3 regions of the Arthrobacter sp. G119Y2 genome follow, and region 2 is predicted to be linked to each of the others. Evidence: predicted binding sites of a transcription regulator. Region 2 holds the regulator's gene; each other region holds the start of a gene.
What was found. The regulator LexA, encoded in region 2, represses DNA repair genes until DNA is damaged. The targets are predictions, from matches to a motif close to TCGAACANNTGTTCGA.
Positions count from the first base shown of each region.

Region 1: the regulator LexA is predicted to act here: its motif matches at 3,799-3,814, upstream of recA (recombinase RecA).
Region 3: the regulator LexA is predicted to act here: its motif matches at 1,337-1,352, upstream of WKB88_RS18255 (DUF222 domain-containing protein).

Region 1 is NZ_JBBPFS010000003.1:356-6,068, forward strand. It holds gene WKB88_RS06605 (hypothetical protein) at 1-525, opposite strand, end outside; gene WKB88_RS06610 (lytic transglycosylase domain-containing protein) at 624-1,889, opposite strand; gene WKB88_RS06615 (regulatory protein RecX) at 1,989-2,573, opposite strand; gene recA (recombinase RecA) at 2,580-3,635, opposite strand; gene WKB88_RS06625 (DUF3046 domain-containing protein) at 3,858-4,079, opposite strand; gene WKB88_RS06630 (MarR family winged helix-turn-helix transcriptional regulator) at 4,237-4,710, shown strand; gene WKB88_RS06635 (helix-turn-helix domain-containing protein) at 4,868-5,293, opposite strand; gene WKB88_RS06640 (CinA family protein) at 5,445-5,713, opposite strand, start outside.
Region 2 is NZ_JBBPFS010000011.1:44,587-50,299, forward strand. It holds gene WKB88_RS17655 (SseB family protein) at 1-51, opposite strand, end outside; gene priA (bifunctional 1-(5-phosphoribosyl)-5-((5-phosphoribosylamino)methylideneamino)imidazole-4-carboxamide isomerase/phosphoribosylanthranilate isomerase PriA) at 57-806, opposite strand; gene WKB88_RS17665 (hypothetical protein) at 892-1,050, opposite strand; gene hisH (imidazole glycerol phosphate synthase subunit HisH) at 1,055-1,693, opposite strand; gene hisB (imidazoleglycerol-phosphate dehydratase HisB) at 1,690-2,307, opposite strand; gene WKB88_RS17680 (histidinol-phosphate transaminase) at 2,367-3,476, opposite strand; gene WKB88_RS17685 (LysM peptidoglycan-binding domain-containing protein) at 3,574-4,008, opposite strand; gene lexA (transcriptional repressor LexA) at 4,396-5,232, shown strand; gene WKB88_RS17695 (ATP-dependent DNA helicase) at 5,308-5,713, opposite strand, start outside.
Region 3 is NZ_JBBPFS010000007.1:98,783-104,495, forward strand. It holds gene WKB88_RS18255 (DUF222 domain-containing protein) at 1-1,303, opposite strand, end outside; gene WKB88_RS15265 (DUF4232 domain-containing protein) at 1,427-2,089, opposite strand; gene WKB88_RS15270 (YcnI family copper-binding membrane protein) at 2,171-2,923, opposite strand; gene WKB88_RS15275 (23S rRNA (pseudouridine(1915)-N(3))-methyltransferase RlmH) at 3,052-3,507, opposite strand; gene WKB88_RS15280 (patatin-like phospholipase family protein) at 3,586-4,464, shown strand; gene WKB88_RS15285 (DUF4383 domain-containing protein) at 4,780-5,247, shown strand; gene WKB88_RS15290 (GAF and ANTAR domain-containing protein) at 5,444-5,713, shown strand, end outside.

The DNA.
Region 1 (5,713 bases), on a different contig from region 2:
GGCAGCGGCCTCCTCGGCGGCACGGGCAGCAGCAGCCGCATCAGCCGCAGCCTGAGCTGCTGCTTCCTGCTCGGCCGCCGCGCGGGCCTGATCTTCTGCGGCCTTCGCTTCCGCGGCAGCCGCTTCCGCAACCCGTGCTTCTTCAGCCGCGGCTGCCTCAGCCACCCGCGCTTCTTCCGCTGCGCGGTCATCGTCGGCCGCCCGGTTCTCTTCGGAGGCCTTCGCCTCTGCCGCGGCTTCCGCTTCCGCCCCGGCCCCGGACTCGTCTCCCGGCCCGGCCGTCTCCGTAGGTGCAGGGGTCTGATCGGAGCTGTCATCCGAGGTTGCGCCGGAGATCGGCGAAGCCAGGCTCACGAGACCTGCGCGCAGCTGGTCGTTTTGCACGGAAGCCCCTGCAACACCGAAGAAGACCAGAGCTCCGGCAGCAGCCACGGCCCCGACGCGGAGCTGGCGGGTGCGGCGGGAGCGCCGGCGTTCCTGGGTAATTTCGCGTCGCCCGGGGGCGTTCTTGTGGGAGGAAGTCATAGGACCGAGACCCTACCGGCGGATTCTGGCCGCGGTCTCAGCTTCGTAACGATCTGGTTGACAGGCGTGTTGCGTCACGCTTTAATGACCCGGCCCTGTTAGTACCAGTTCACATCCTCGGAATGCTGCCACGCCGCACAGGGGCTGCCGTAGCGTGCTGCAATGTATCCCAGACCCCACTCAATCTGGGTCCGGTAACTGGTCCGCCAGTCGGCCCCGGCGGTGGCCATCTTGTCTCCGGGCAATGACTGCGGGATGCCGTAGGCGCCGCTGTACGGGTTGTTGGCGCTGGTTCGCCAGCCCGACTCACGCTGCCACAGGTTGGCCAAGCAACGCTGCTGGTCCTGCCCCCACCCAAAGGCTCCCAACCGGCCGGCTGCATAGGCCTGGGCACCGGCCGGATCATCGATGGGACCGGGAGCGGGCGCGGGCGGAGGCTGCGGGGCTGGCGGTGCCGGAGAGACAGGTGGGACTGGAGGGGCAGGTTTGGGCTGTGGGACTTGGGGAGCGGGTGTGGGAATTATCACCGGAGCGGGTCCCGTTTCCACCGGCGGCGGAGTGATTCCCCCGCGGTTCCCGGAGTCGTTTTCCCTCTGCCGGTCTGCCTCGCGTGCGGCTTCTTCGGCTTCCCGTGCTACCTGCTGCTCGCGGTAGTCCTCCTCGGCCTGCAGCCCGCGCAACCGCTCCTCTTCGAGCTGAACGCTCGTGTTCCGCAGGGCTGCGAGCTGCGCCAACAGGACCGCGCTGCGCTCTTCCTGTTCCCGGACCGCGGCGTCGGCGGCGGCCGCGGCGGCTTCGGCATCACGGGCCAGCTGCAGCGATTTGGCGGCGGCTTCCTCCCGGGCTTCCCCTGCCGCAGCCTCGCGGTCTTCAAGGCTGCGCAGCACATTGGCGGCAGCCGCGGCTTCAGCCTGCAGCTGGCCGGTGCGCCCGCTTATTCCCTGCAGGGTGGTGAGGCGGTCCATGGCGCCCACTGCCGCATCTGCATCCAGGAGCATCAGCAGGCTGGAGTCCATGCCGCCGGTTTTGTAGGTCTGCGCCGCCAGGGCTCCCATCTGATCGGAAAGCCCGCGCGCCGATGCCGCTGCTTGGGCCCGTTGAACGGAGAGGACTTCGAGGGCCCTTTTGGTGGTTTCAGCTTCCGCCGCGGCCCTCTGATGATCCGCAGAGGCCTGCACCGCCGTGTTTCCCAGGCGCCCCGCGTCGCCGGACAGTTCCCCCAGAAGTGCTTCTATCTCGGCGGACTGCCCTTCCGTGGCTGCCACGCTCGCCTTGGCCTGTTCCACCTCTTCCCAGGAAGGAAAGTCTGCCGCATCGGCGGGCACGGCAGTGAGGACCGCGGCGGCGAGCACCCCGGTCAGCATCACGGATCCCCAGGAAACAAGACTTAACTTCTTCCCCGGCAGCAACATTGACAACATCGGGGTTTAGCCTACGCCACACGGCGGATTATCCCTACGGTTCTACCAATCGTCTTCGGGCTGCTGCTCAAGCACCTCACCGATGACCTCGTTGACCACCCGATAGCCCACCGACGGGGAATATCCCTTGCGTGCCAGCATGGACACCAGACGCCTCGCCTGTTTGTCACGGGCGGCCCGGTCCGTCAGGTCAACGGAGTGCTGGAGCTTGCGGCCGGCCAGGGCGCGCGCTGATTCCAGTTCGTCCTCGTCGCTGACCTGTTCGAGCGCCTCCTCGGCCAAGTCGCCGGTGATTCCCTTCTCAGAGAGTTCACGCTTCAGCGCACTTCTGGCGAGCGACTTTGTCCGGGACCGGCTGGCCACCCACATGCGGGCGAATTCAGCGTCATCAATAAGCTGAACTTCCTCAAAGCGGTCCAGCACCGCTTCGATGACGTCATGGGGGATGTCCTTCTCAGCCAGCTTCACCGCGAGCTGGCGGCGGCTTTTCGGTGCGCTGGTCAGCTGGCGCAGGACAATGTTACGGGCCGTGCCGTAGGGATCGCGTTCCCGCTCCCCCGGCTGCACGGCAACGGGTTCCCCGGAATGACTTTCCGTACCGGGAAACCCGCTGTTGTGCTGCTGCATGGCGGCCTAGGCGTCCTTCGGAACGGCCTTGAGTTTCTTCGGGTCGGCCGGAGCTTCTTCGGCGGGACCGTCAATGCCCAGCTTTTCGCGCAGGCGGCGTTCCAGTTCATCGGTCAGCTCGGGATTATCCCGCAGGAACTTGCGGGCGTTCTCCTTGCCCTGGCCCAGCTGGTCGCCGTCGTAGGTGAACCAGGCGCCGGACTTCTTCACGAAGCCGTGCTCCACGCCCATGTCGATCAGCCCGCCCTCGCGGGAGATGCCGGTGCCGTAGATGATGTCGAACTCGGCCTGCTTGAACGGCGGGGCCATCTTGTTCTTGACGATCTTGGCACGGGTGCGGTTACCGACAGGCACCGTACCCTCCTTGAGCGTTTCAATCCGTCGGACGTCGATGCGCACGGAGGCGTAGAACTTCAGCGCCTTGCCGCCGGTGGTGGTTTCCGGGCTGCCGAACATGACGCCGATCTTCTCGCGAAGCTGGTTGATGAAGATGGCGGTGGTGTTGGTGTGGCTCAGGCGTCCGGCAATCTTCCGGAGGGCCTGGCTCATAAGCCGTGCCTGAAGGCCCACGTGGCTGTCGCCCATGTCGCCTTCGATTTCCGCCCGGGGCACCAGGGCTGCCACGGAGTCAATGACGACCACGTCAACGGATCCGGAGCCAATCAGCATGTCCATGATTTCCAGCGCCTGCTCGCCGGTGTCCGGCTGGGAGACCAGGAGGGAGTCCGTGTCGACGCCGAGACGGGCGGCGTAAATCGGGTCCAGGGCGTGCTCGGCGTCAATGAACGCGGCAATGCCGCCGTTCTTCTGTGCGTTGGCCACTACGTGAAGCGCCAGGGTGGTCTTACCCGAGGATTCAGGACCGTAGATCTCCACCACGCGGCCGCGGGGAAGCCCTCCGATGCCGAGGGCGAGGTCAAGGGCGATCGAACTGGTGGAGATGGTCTCCGCCGGAGCACGGACCTCGTCTCCGAGCCGCATGATCGAGCCCTTGCCGTACTGCTTATCGATCTGGGCCAGCGCTGCTTCAAGAGCCTTTGCGCGGTCGACTGCTGCTGCCATTCTTCACCTCGGTTGTTTGATTTTTGCTTGGCCCGAAGGCCGGGTGTCCTGCTCACCTACGACCATATGCGGCGGCACTGACAAAACAGCGGAGCGGGTTGCTGTGGGGATATCAGGGGTAGTTTGGCGGTCGTTTTGCCCTTGTGTAGGAGCATATCCGCACCCGAACAGATATTCGAATTCCGAACACCGGCGTGTCCGTTATTCCCTTCCGCGCGCCGGCTACTTTTTGGGGGCGATATCCCGGCCCAGGCGGCGTTCGGGCGGCACGTCCTGGACATCGCAGACCGCAAGCCACACTGTCTTGGGCTCAATCCCGCCGCCGAGTGCCTCGGCTGCGGTCTTGCCGCCGAGGGAACCCAGCACCAGGTCGGAGGCCAGCACCCGGGAGTAGGCCGGGCCAAACTCGTCGTCCATCAGCCGCCAGAAATCACTAAGTCGCATCGCTTAATCTTCTCACGGCCGCGGCACCGGCGAACGGCGCCCGCCATCCCCGGGAGGAAATCGGCGCCTTCCGGGGCGGACGCCCCCGCCCCGGGACCGTGGCGCCGTCGGCACCCCCGCCATCGGCCCGGCAGGTGCCGGGCCCTAGAATGGAACCATGACCGAGCAGGCATCCTCCCCCCGCCCCCGGCAGCATGAAGCCGCCATCGAGACGCTGGAGCATGCCCTCTCCGTGCTGTGGCGCCGTGCGCGGTCCAATTCGCACAAGGTGGCGCGCGAGGTGCACCCGGACATGGAGCCGGCAGCCTACGGCCTGCTGTTGCTGCTTCAGCAGCAACAGGCCATGCGCCTGACCGACATCGCGGCCAGCATAGGCATCGGCAAACCGTCCATCAGCCGGCAGATCGTCATGCTCGAGAGCCTCGGCCTTGTGCAGAAGCATGCCGATCCCCAGGACGGCCGGGCGCAGGCTATTTCCCTGACTCCGGCCGGGGCTCAGGCGCTGGCCCGCACCCAGGCAGCACGCAAGGATCTCTTCCGCACGCTGCTGGATGGCTGGGATGACGAGGAGCTGGTGCAGCTGGGATCGCTGCTGACGAAACTCAACGAATCCTACGCACGGGAACGCTGAGCGGATCCGCCTCCGGCATCCGGGCAGGCCAACGGGCCCGGGGGCGGATTAGTCCGGATGAGCCCGCGCATGAAAAAAGACCCCGCCGTTGCCGGCGGGGTCTTTTTCATCATGCGGAGGCATGCCGTCCTGGTGCGGCGGCGTGCCCGATGTAGGTCTACGGTGTGCGGGCCAGATCCCGCGCCATGTCATCCGGAAATTCGCGGGCAAACTCGCGCGAGAATTCGGATGGAACGGTGTCGGGTATGGCGATGCCTTCTGCGCTCGCCACCCGGTCGCTGACCTCACGAAGCATCAGAGACAGGGGCACATCCAGCGCGGTGCAGATCGAGGAGAGAAGTTCCGACGAGGCTTCCTTCTGTCCCCGCTCCACCTCGCTGAGGTAGCCAAGGGAAACGCGCGCGCTGTGCGAGACCTCGCGCAGGGTACGACCCTGACGCTGACGGACATCGCGCAGTACGTCGCCAATTTCATGACGAAGAACAACCATTTTGCGCTCCTTTGGCTCCCGGCGTGCATCTTCCGCCAACCCTACATCCCGCCAGCGAATAACGCCGTTCACGGATACGGGTTGCTTAACCATCTGTATCGTCCTGCTCCTTATATGGTCCGGCTGCGGCTTCACCGCAGCTATCTAAAGATCGTAGTTCGGAAACCTTGGCGGTTCCTGATACTAACAACTGAGCGCCGCCGGGTTTTGTTCCCGGCACCGTTCGCACGTTCCTGATGCCCTATTAACGTCTGTCCCTAAGGACCCGGGCAAGCATTGACAGTGCTTCGTCGCAGGCCTGCCCTCGGATGGCTGCCCTGTCCCCCGAAAAGAAAAATTCCCGGACTGTGGTCCGCTCCGGAGCGGCCACCGCGATAAACACGCAGCCCACAGGCTTGCCGTCATGCGGTTCGGGGCCTGCAGCACCTGTGGTCGCAACACCGATATCCGCCCCCAGGACCCGCTGTGCACCCTCGGCCATCTGCTTGGCGACCTCGGCGTCGACGGATCCCG
Region 2 (5,713 bases):
GGCCCCGGCGAGGGCGGCGGCGATGTGTCCGGGGAGGGCGCGCTCAGCCATGGGTCCTAGCGCTCCGGATGTCCGGCGATGTCGAAGGCCTGCGGCAGGGTGAAGGCGCCGGCGTAGAGGGCCTTGCCCACAATCGTGCCTTCCAGGCCCAGCGGAACGAGTTCGCGCAGGGCGGCCAGGTCGTCGAGGCTGGAGATGCCCCCGGAGGCGACGACGGGACGGTCGGTGCGCTTGAGGACTTCGCGCAGCAGTTCCAGGTTGGGGCCGCGCAGCGTTCCGTCCTTGGTGACGTCGGTGACCACGTAGCGCGGGCAGCCGGCGTCCTCCAGGCGGGCCAGGACCTCCCAGAGGTCCCCGCCTTCCTTGGTCCAGCCGCGGGCGGCCAGGGTGGTGCCGCGAACGTCGAGCCCGACGGCGATGGCCTCGCCGTAGCGGGCAATGGCGCTGGCGGTCCATTCCGGGTTTTCCAGGGCTGCGGTGCCCAGGTTCACCCGGCTGGCGCCCAGCTCCAAGGCCATGTCCAGCGAAGCGTCGTCGCGGATGCCGCCGGAGAGCTCCACCTTGATGTCGAGTTCCTCTACCACGCGCTTGAGCAGCGGAAGATTGGAACCGCGGCCAAAGGCTGCGTCCAGGTCCACCAGATGTACCCAGGCGGCGCCGTCGTTCTGCCAGGCCATGGCTGCCTCGAGCGGATCGCCGTAGCTGGTTTCGCTGCCGGCTTCGCCCTGGACCAGGCGCACTGCCTGGCCGTCCGCGACGTCCACGGCGGGCAGCAGTTCAAGGATGGGTGTTTCAACAAGTGACATGGTTCTGCTTTCCGTGGGGTTCAGTCCGGAGAGGGCGTGCGGGGCCCGGCGGGGTTGCCGGGCGGAGGTTTTGCTCAGGTGGCGGCTAGGCGGACGTGTCGATCAGGAGGTACGCGCCGAGGAGCGCCATTCCTGCCAGGACCCAGAAACTGACCGTGATGATTTTGGACATGCCCTGGCTGCGGAAGGAGATGGCGCCGCCGATCAGCAGTCCCGCCAGACCCATGAGAATGAGGCTCCACATGGCCCTAGCCCAGCGTCTTCAGCCAGTTTTCCAGCAGCGCCGCACCGGCGTCACCGGACTTTTCCGGATGGAACTGGGTTGCCGTCAGCGGCCCGTTTTCCACCGCAGCAACGAAGCGGCTGCCGTGTTCGGCCCAGGTGACCTGCGGGGCGCGCATGGCCGGCTGGGTGACGTCGAAGTCCCATTTCTGCACGCCGTAGCTGTGCACAAAGTAGAAGCGTTCGTTCTCGATGCCGGCGAACAGCTGGGTATCCTCCGGAGGCTGGACGGTGTTCCATCCCATGTGCGGCACCACGTCGGCTTTCAGCCGTTCAACGACGCCGGGCCACTCCCCCATGCCGGGGGTGCGGACGCCGTGCTCCACGCCCTCGTCGAAGAGGACCTGCAGTCCCACGCAGATGCCCATGACCGGGCGTCCGCCGGCAACGCGCCGGCCGATCAGGCGCAGGGCATCAACGTCCTTCAACCCCTGCATGACAGCGGCGAAGGCGCCGACTCCGGGCACCAGCAGTCCGTCGGCGTTCAGTACGTCGTCGGATTTGGCGCTCAGGGTGACGGTGGCACCGACGTGTTCCAGGGCACGGACGGCCGAGCGGATGTTGCCGGAACCGTAGTCCAGGACGGTGACGTTGCGGGCGGTCACAGTGCTCCCTTCGTGGAGGGGATGCCCTCAACCCGGGGATCCGGTTCCACGGCTGCGCGCAGAGCGCGGGCGAAGGCCTTGAACTGGGCCTCCACGATGTGGTGCGGGTCCCGGCCGCCGAGCACCGTCATGTGCAGGCAGATCTGGGCGTGGAGCGTGATGGCCTCAAAGACGTGCCGGGTCAGCGATCCGGTGAAGTGCCCGCCGATCAGATGGTATTCCTGGCCCGCCGGCTCGCCCGAGTGCACGAGGTAGGGGCGTCCGGAGATGTCGACGACGGCGTTGGCGAGGGCCTCGTCGAGCGGAACCGTGGCTTCGCCGAAGCGGCGGATGCCGGCCTTGTTTCCGAGCGCGGTCTTGAGTGCCTCGCCGATGCTGATGGCGATGTCCTCCACGGTGTGGTGGACATCGATGTGGGTGTCGCCGGTGGCCTGGACCGTGAGGTCGATCAGGGAGTGCTTGGCCAGCGCCGTCAGCATGTGGTCGTAGAACGGCACGGACGTGCTGATATCCGACTGGCCGGTTCCGTCCAGATCCAGCTGAACGACCACTGAGGATTCGCTGGTCACCCGTTCCAGGCGTGCGGTGCGGCCGGTGGTGGTCTCCACGGTCATGGTTTTCCTTTGAAAGAAGGTGGTCTCTGCTAACAGTTTAGTGGCTGCGCCCGGGTGCGTTAGCGGACGCCGGCAGCCAGCAGCTCGCGCAGCCGGGTCAGGAAGGCGCTGGTTTCAGCTTCCGTGCCGGCGGTGACGCGCAGGTGGCCGGTGATGCCGACGTCGCGCACCAGCACTCCCGCTTCCAGCAGGCCCTCCCACACTGCGCGCGGATCCTCCAGCCCGCCGAAGAAGACAAAGTTGGCGTCCGAGGGCGCCGGCTTCAGGCCGAGGGTCAGCAGCTCGGCGACGATGCGGTCCCGCTGGACCTTGATGGCTTCGACGTTGGCGAGCAGGGCGTCGGCGTGCTCAAGGGCCGCGTTGGCGGTGGCCTGCGTGACGGCGGAGAGGTGGTACGGCAGCCTCACCAGGCGCAGCGCATCGGTGACTTCGGGAGCTGCCGCCATATAGCCCACCCGCGCTCCGGCCAGCGCGAAGGCCTTGCTCATCGTCCGGGACACGATGAGGCGCTCACGTCCGGGCAGCAGCTGCAGGGCACTGGGGGTTCCGGCGTGGAAGAACTCGGCGTAGGCCTCATCCACGATCACGATCGCCTGCGAGGCAGCGCCGGCTTCATAGACGGCTTCGATGACATCAAGCGAGAGCGCCGTGCCGGTGGGGTTGTTGGGCGTGCAGAGGAAGACAATGTTCGGAGCCTGCTCGCGGACCTGGTCCGCTGCGGCGTCTGCCGTGAGGGTGAAGTCCTCGCTGCGCAGGCCCGTGACGTAGCGGGTGCCGGTGCCGCTGGCCAGCAGCGGATACATGGAATAGGTGGGCGGGAAGCTCATAGCTGTCCGTCCGGGGCCGCCGAAGGCCTGGAGGATCTGCTGAAGGACCTCGTTTGAGCCGTTGCCCGCCCAGATGTTTTCCGTACCCAGGCCGTGGCCGAGATATGCGGCGAGGCGCTCCCGGAGTTCGGTGAACTCGCGGTCCGGGTAGCGGTTCAGGCCTGCCACGGCCCGGTCAACGGAGGCGGCGATGGCCTTCCGCACCTGCTCGGGCAACCCGTGCGTGTTCTCGTTGACGTTGAGCAGGATGGGCACGTCAAGCTGCGGAGCACCGTAAGGCGCAAGTCCGCGAAGGTCATCGCGCAGGGGAAGTCGGTTCAGTCTCTCCAGCTGTTCAGTCACCACTACAGCTTAAGACTCCAAGGCGGGGCGGGAAGAATCCCCGTGTCGCAGCAGCGGGTTGTTACGTTCTGAGTTGTGCTTGGAACGGACCCGGGATTCAGGACTGGACCGGAATGAACAGCTGCACTCCGGCCGGCACGCGCTCGCTGGGCAGGTTGTTCAGTTCCATGATGTCGGCGACCACATCCCGGGGGTCGCGTTCCGGGGCGAATTCCTCGGCCAGGGCCCAGAGGGAGTCACCGGGAGTGACGCTCACCTGAAGGGTCCGCGTGACGTCCGGCCCGCCGTTCGAGGCGACGGCCGGGGCGGTGAAGAAGCCCAGCACGGTTAGCGCGGCAGCGGCCGTGAGCATCAGCGGCAAGCCGATAAACACCAGCCGGCCCCGCCGCGTGAGCCGGAGCCGGGCCGCCGGAGCCTGGTCTCCGGAGGCTGCGGCGGGCGAAACAGCTTCCGGCCCGGCTGCGGGCCGGGCCGGAGCCTGGGCGAAGGGGGCAGAGGTCCGGGACAGTGTGGATAATGCGTGGGCTGGCATGGAAATACCTTTCCGGTTCGAGAGCAGCAACGGCAGAGCCGAAGCTGTATTCGAATAAGTGAAAGCGGTGCGGAGTGAAGATTTCGAAACTATGTTCGAAGGTTGTGAACTCATTTCTAGCACCTATCTACTAATAAAGTCGAGACTCGCTCGAACAAATGTTTGAAAAGGCCGCTCCCCTCGCCTAGCGTTGAGTCCAGAGGAAGAGGGTTCGGCGGTTCACACCGGGCCGGTGCGGGGCGCGGGCCCCGGAACGGTTCGAACAGGACCACTGAATCAGCTGCCTCTGACATTCCCGCCGGCACGGCTTGCACAGCGTTCCGGCCCAGACATCCGCCCGACCAGCTCCGGCACCGCCCGGACCAGCTGACCCGAAGGGAACCCCACGTGGCCCGCAGGACTGCTTCCGAAGACAGCACCAATCAGCCAGCTGCGACCGGCACCCGTGCGCGCGCGAAAGGCCTCACTCCGCGGCAGAAAACCGTCCTTGAGATGATCCAGCGGTCCGTGAGCACCAACGGGTACCCGCCCACCATGCGGGAAATCGGGGACACCGTGGGTCTGGCGAGTCTGTCCAGCGTGACCCACCAGCTCATGCAGCTGGAGAAGCTCGGCTACATCCGCCGCGACCCCAAACGCCCCCGCGCCATGGAAATCCTCATTCCGCTGATGCTGCGCGACGGACAGCCGACTTCCCCCGGCGCCGACGGGGAGCCTTCGGACAGCCCACGCCGCACCGAGCCGGCGCTCCCGGCCGCAGGCGGCTCCGGCAGTGCAGGCGGCCGCTCCGCCGAGGGTGAGGTCGCCTCCGCGGGCCTGGCCACGGTCACCGAGCTCTCCACCTCCGTGGACACTGCCATGGTTCCCCTGGTCGGCCGGATCGCTGCCGGCGGGCCCATCCTGGCCGAGCAAGTGGTTGAGGACATCATGCCGCTGCCGCGCCAGCTCGTGGGACACGGTGACCTCTTCATGCTCCGGGTCTCGGGTGATTCCATGGTGGACGCCGCCATCTGCGACGGTGACTGGGTGGTGGTACGCCGCCAGCCCACAGCCGAGAACGGCGACATCGTAGCCGCCCTGCTGGACGACGAGGCCACGGTCAAAACGTTCCGCCAGCGCAACGGCCACACCTGGCTGCTGCCGCAGAACACCCGCTACGAGCCCATCGTGGGCGACCACGCCGTCATCATGGGCAAAGTCGTCTCGGTCATGCGCTCCCTCTAGCCCGACACACGCCAGACGACGCACACAAAAGGGCGGCCGGATTCTTTCCGGCCGCCCTTTTGCTTGTCTTCTGTTCTACTTCCGGGCTCCGGGAACCTTCTCCTGCGCCGCAGACTGCTCGGCCAGGCGGCCCAGCACCGACAGGACCACGGAACGGTCCGTCGTGGACCAGAACGGCGGCAGAGCGGCCCGCAGGAAACTGCCGTAGCGGGCAGTGGCCATCCGGGAGTCCAGGATGGCCACCACTCCGCGGTCTCCGGCGGCGCGGATCAGCCGCCCGGCCCCCTGCGCCAGCCGGACTGCGGCATGCGTTGCAGCCACCGACATGAACCCGTTCCCGCCGGCTTTGGCCACCGCGCGGGTGCGGGCCGTCATGAGCGGGTCGTCCGGACGCGGGAACGGGATCCGGTCAATGAGCACCAGACGGCAGGCGGTTCCCGGCACGTCAACGCCCTGCCAGAGCGACATGGTGCCGAACAGG
Region 3 (5,713 bases), on a different contig from region 2:
ACTGCAGCAGAGATGCCGAATCGATCGTCACCAGCACCTGCGGACGGAGACCGCCTGAAGCAGGGACGCCGCCTGTCGCGAGGGCGGTTTTCGCTGCATCAACGAGTCCGCCGAGCAGTCGCTGGGGCCGCGTGCGGACATCTGAACGGGAGAAGGTGTCGGGATTAGCTGGTGTGCCGTCTCTGCCCTCGACACCAGCCGGACTGTTGGTGACCCTTCCTTCAGCAGCCATGACATCGCCGCCTTCGCCGCTGTGGGCCGGTCCCTCGCCGTCCCGCCCCGGTGCGGGCGCTTGCTGTATCCGAGGCCCTGCAGCTGCGTTCATCACCGTCAGCAGTGTCTCGTGCTGGTCATCGGTGCAATAGATGCTCAGATGATTGAGGCCGTTCTTTTTTCGGCCGGGAAACACTCCCTGAAAGCGGCGCAGCTCCTCAACCGTTGGCTCCGCTCCGTCCTGGTCAACCAGCAGCACCCATCGGCGGGCTGCTCTGACGAGGAAGTCCGTGTCCTGACGGACAGCAAGGGAAGCGAGATCAGCCTCAACGGTTGAACCCGTCGCGGCATCTGTACGGTGCCGGATTTCATCAACGGCATTGGCGACAATAGCTGCTGCTGCGGAGGACACCAGTCCGCTTGCGGAAGCGTCCGCGAGGACCGGCAGATCGGGCGGGAGAATCTGTCCGCTGGTGCTGCTGGAGGGCACCAGGTATGCGGCCAGCCGAAGACGCCGCTGCGCTTCGGCGCGGCTGATCCGGAGACGGCAGCGCATGTAATCTGCCGTGCTCCGGAATTCAGCACGGACTTTTTCACTATTCCCAAGCTCGCAGGACGGCTCTGATTGTCCCCACGTATTGTTCCATCCGGATAGATCGGCAGAGTGTGCAGACGACGCTTGGCTGTCCGAACCGGAACTGGCCACACCGGCAACTCCTGTACCTGGACGCTCTGCACCCGAAGCCTCCGCGGGGAGACAGTCCGAACAGGAACTGGCCACACCGGTAACTACCGCATCCGAACCTTCTGCACCGAGGGCTTCTCCTCCTGAACCTACCGCGCCGAAGCTGTCGATAACCCGGTGTCTCTCCAGGGCCCCTGCGCAGACTACCTGGAGGTATTCCACCCGCCGTGAAATGGCTTCGATGTCCGCCGCGAGGACCGCTGCTTCTCCCGGGGCCATCATTGCGCTGGCTTGCACGGCGTGACGGCTCAGGTGCTGGACTCTCTCGGACGCTTCTCCCACGGACGCCAGGAAGGTAAGCACTCCCGAAAAGTCGGGATCCTTCATTTCAGCCGCTGTCTGCATGAATCAATTCTTCAGGAAACAGGCGACCATGGCTGGAAGAACTTTTCTATGTGGACAATTCCTTGGGGCAGCCGAGACAAAGGATCCTGTGGAGGAGTACCGCGAATGCCTCGCCCGCAGAACCTACCGCTTCTGGACGGGGCCGACGCTGAGCAGCTCAACGTTCGGGTTGGCGCAGGCAAGAATCTGGTGGTCGATGTTCAGCGACTCAAGGTCGTCCGGCGGATACACGACCAGCTGGGTTGCCTGTTCGGAAACACAATCTTCGCCGTAGTTTTCCGCGCGGGTTTCCTTCAGCTCAGAAACCACGGATTGGTTCGGTTCCAGAAGAAGCGGTTCCCCGGTGACCGGTCCGCCTGAGCGGACAGCGGCTGCTCCCAGCGGCTGGCCGGCGGCATTGATATAGGAAACGCCCGGATAGCCCTGTGCTGCGGCGCAGGGCGCCGCTGAAACGTTGGTGAGGACCAGAGTCCGATAGACGCTGCCGGCAGCACCGCCGCCAATGTTCTCCTCTACCGACCCCGCGAGATCGGCGGCTGAACAGGAAGCGGCCCCGGCTGGTGGAACCGGAGCTGCGGCAGTCTGCGTCGGCACCGCCGTCCCGGGATCAGAAGCTGCGGGGCTGGCCGGTGCGCTCGCACTCGGAGAGACGCTGGACGACGACGACGACGACGACGACGGCGACTCGGACGACGCTGCCTCCCCTCCGCCCGATCCGCAACCGGCGAGAGCTAAAACGGCACCAATGGCCACAGCTGATACTGACGAAGACTTCCACAACCGCATATTCATAGCCTTACCCTGTCCTCAGGGAGGGGGAGCGTCAATTACGAAGCGCCGGAGGCACCGTAAATGACGCCGCAACCGTTACGGTTTCCGCGTCCGGTACAGTGCTGTGGCTCCCAGGACCAGTCCGAGGACGCCGGCACCCAGACCCGCGTAACCGGCAACTGCGGCGGCCTCAATGTCATCCTCGTCCACGGCATCATTGCGGTCCTGGCCGTCTTCCCTGTCCCCGGTGCCGTCTTCCCTATCTCCCGCATCGTCGTGGGACTCTCCGTCATGGGAAGCATCCGAGTCTCCGGAACCTTCCGAGACGGTGAACGCCGGGGCCGGAGACTCAAGATCGGCATCCGGCTGGCCCTCCGCCGGGAGCTGTGCCCAGTCGGTTTCACCCTCGGAACAGGACTGGAGAACGGGGAATGCCAAAGTCTCTCCTGCTGCATCGGGGAGCCGCACGCTGAGCTGGAAGGTGTCCCGGACGCCGTCGGGCAGCGGTTCAACAGCCGTAAAAACCACCTGGCTCGTCCGCGACGCAATGCTCGTTCCGTTCTCCAGCACCCGCGGTTCTGCGAATTCCTCGGTAACTTTGCTGATCGTCCAGCCGGGGTGGGCGGTGGGAGTGGCATCGGTGATCTGTTCCGGCAGAGTGACCGTGACCGCCGTCGTCGGCGAACCCGAGCAGCCGTGGGAGGTCTCAAAGGTGAGGAGCGTTGACTCTCCTGCCTCCGTGGAATCCGGGTGAACATGCACATGTGCAGAGGCAGCACCCATGCCGACAGCCATGAGAACGGCTGCTGCTCCGGCGGACGTCAGGGAACGAAGAACAAGCGAACGCATGGAGAACCTTTCAGAGCGCGGGGCGCGCAGGGCGAAGAGCGACGGCGGAACTTCGCCGCGCGGTGGTGTTTGGGGGCGATTCCACTGTACCGGGAGGGGTATGCAGGGCCCTGGAGGGAAACCATCAGCTATTCGTGGTGGTACGGACGGCCGCCGGCGATCTCCTGCGCGCGGTACACCTGCTCGGCGAGGATGAGGCGAACGAGCTGATGCGGGAAAACCAGAGGTGACAGGGACCAGATGAAATCCGCGCGGGCATGAACGCTTTCATCCACTCCGTACGCTCCACCGATAATCAGCGTGACATTGCGGGAATTGTCGAGGGGCTTCTGCAGCGTCTTCGCCAGAGCCGGAGAGGTGATGGCCTTGCCCCGCTCATCGAGCAGGATGACGTAGTCGTTGCCAAGCTTGGACAACAGGCGCTCCGATTCCTCCTTGCGTGCGGCGTCGCCCTCGCGCGCAGAATGGGGAATGGAGACCCAGGTGAGGTCAAAAGGCTTCTTCAGCCTTTTTTCGTAGCGGCGGATACCGTCCACAACCCAGTCTTCGTGTTTCCGGCCAACCATCAATACACGCAATGCCATGTCTCCATTGAATACCCCGGCACCGTGACACGGAAAAGTTGTGGCGAGCATCACGGGGTGCACGTCTAGACTGCCCGCATGACTAATAAGCATGAGACGCGCGCGGTGGTTCTTGGTGGCGGGGGAGTGGCGGGAATTGCCTGGGAGATGGGTGTTCTGGCTGCCCTGCTGGAGCACGGCATCGAACTGAACGACGCTGACTTGGTGGTGGGCACATCCGCAGGCTCCGTTGTCGGCGCTGCCCTGCGGTTCGGAGTGGTGCGTCAGGTGCTGGCGGCGCAGCTCCGGGAGGACGATTCGGCGGAAACGGCTATGGAGCAGGGGGAGCTGGCGCACTTCAGCACCGACGGGTTTCTGAACATGATGGCCGACGCCGCGCGCGGCCCGGGAGGCGAGCAGGAAGCTCGGGCGCGGCTGGGTGCCCTGGCGCGGGCAGCCGCCAAGGGGCTTTCAGAGGATGCCTGGGTACGCACCATCCGGTCGCTTCTGCCGCAACCGACCTGGCCGCCCAAGCTGCTGAAGGTGACGGCGGTAAATGCCGACGACGGCGCCTTCACAGTTTTCGATGCATCGTCCGGTGTTGAACTGGCCCTCGCGGTGGCCGCCAGCTGCACCGTTCCCGGAGCGTGGCCGCCCGTGTCCATCAACGGCCACCCGTATATGGATGGCGGGATGCGGTCAGCTGTTAATGCAGATGTGGCAACCGGGTGTGACAAGGGTTTGGTCCTCTCCTGTGGGCCGGAAGCTCCTGAGAGTCCCTTTGGCCCCACACTGCCCCAGAGCATGGAGCATCTGTCGGGCCGGGCCGGCACCTTCCTGATAGAGGCCAATGAAGCAAGCCTGGCTGCCTTCGGAACGAACATGCTGCTCGAATCAACGAGACGCCCTTCGGCCGCCGCGGGCTTGGAACAGGGAAAGGCGGTGGCTGACGCGGTAAAGCATTTCTGGGGTGCCTGACTGTTCGGTGCCCGGCCCCCCTTGGCTGCCCCCCTTTGGCCGCCCGCCCCTTGCTCGGCCCCCCTGGCCGCCCGCCCCCCTTGGCCGCCCGCCCTTGGCCGCCCGCACTCCGTTCTGCACCCGTATTCCGAGGGGCGCAGCGGATTCTCGACAACGTGTTGACACGCCGAGCTTTTCCGACATGCTAGTAAGCATGCTTAGTATATTGGGTGATGGTAGGCGAAAGCCTAAGAACCCAGGCTGCAGCAGGCTGCGGCCCCACTCGGAGAGGGGTTAGGCCCCGCCTCGTTGATAACGGCAGATAGGAGAAGCTTAATGGCAACATCGGACCGTACCGGAGTAAGTACCGGGCGCACCAGGGTGCAGACCGCGTCCATGGTCGTGGGTGCAGTTTTCCTGCTGGTCGGGATTTTGGGATTTATCCCGGGCATTACCACCAATTATGATCAACTGACCTTTGCCGGACACCACTCTGAAGCATTGCTGATGGGTGTTTTCCAGGTCTCGATTCTTCATAACATTGTGCATCTGCTCTTTGGGATCTCCGGATTCCTTTTTGCCCGTTCTGTCTCCGGAGCACGGAATTACCTCATCTTTGGGGGCGTCATTTATTTGTTGCTTTGGCTCTATGGCCTGTTTATCGGACATGACTCCAGCGCAAATTTCCTGCCGCTGAACAACGCCGACAACTGGCTGCACCTGGTGCTCGGCCTGGGCATGGTGGCGCTCGGCTACTTCTTGTCCCGCAACCGAAAGTCTCCCCGGACTTCGCAGCCGAGGTAGACCGCAACCGCAGGACTATGTGGACTATAACCAGCACCCTCCGAAGGCAGGCGCGGTTCCCCGCGTCTGCCTTCGGCTGTCTGTGCCCAACATTCAGGGGCCGGTCTCCGGTTGCACGAGTCAGAAGCCCGCTACGGTGCTTTAATCGGAAAGAACAGGCATTTTGCGGTTCCACCCCTCAACGGAAATCGGTGATATGACGAACTACAAGAGCACTTCGACGGACGTGACGGAGTTGGAACCAAGCACGCAGGAGCACAATGAGAGGGACTACTCCGGGCTGCTGCAGGACATGGTCCTGGAAACCGAAGACGTCGAGAGCTTCCTCGAAGATCTGACCCGGCTGACCGTCGACACCCTTTCCGCATCCGGGAAGGAAGTGTTCTGCGGGGTGACCCTGCTGCGGCCAAACCGCGCGGGAACCGTGGCAAGCAGCAGCCCGGAAGCGCTGCAGATGGACGAAGTC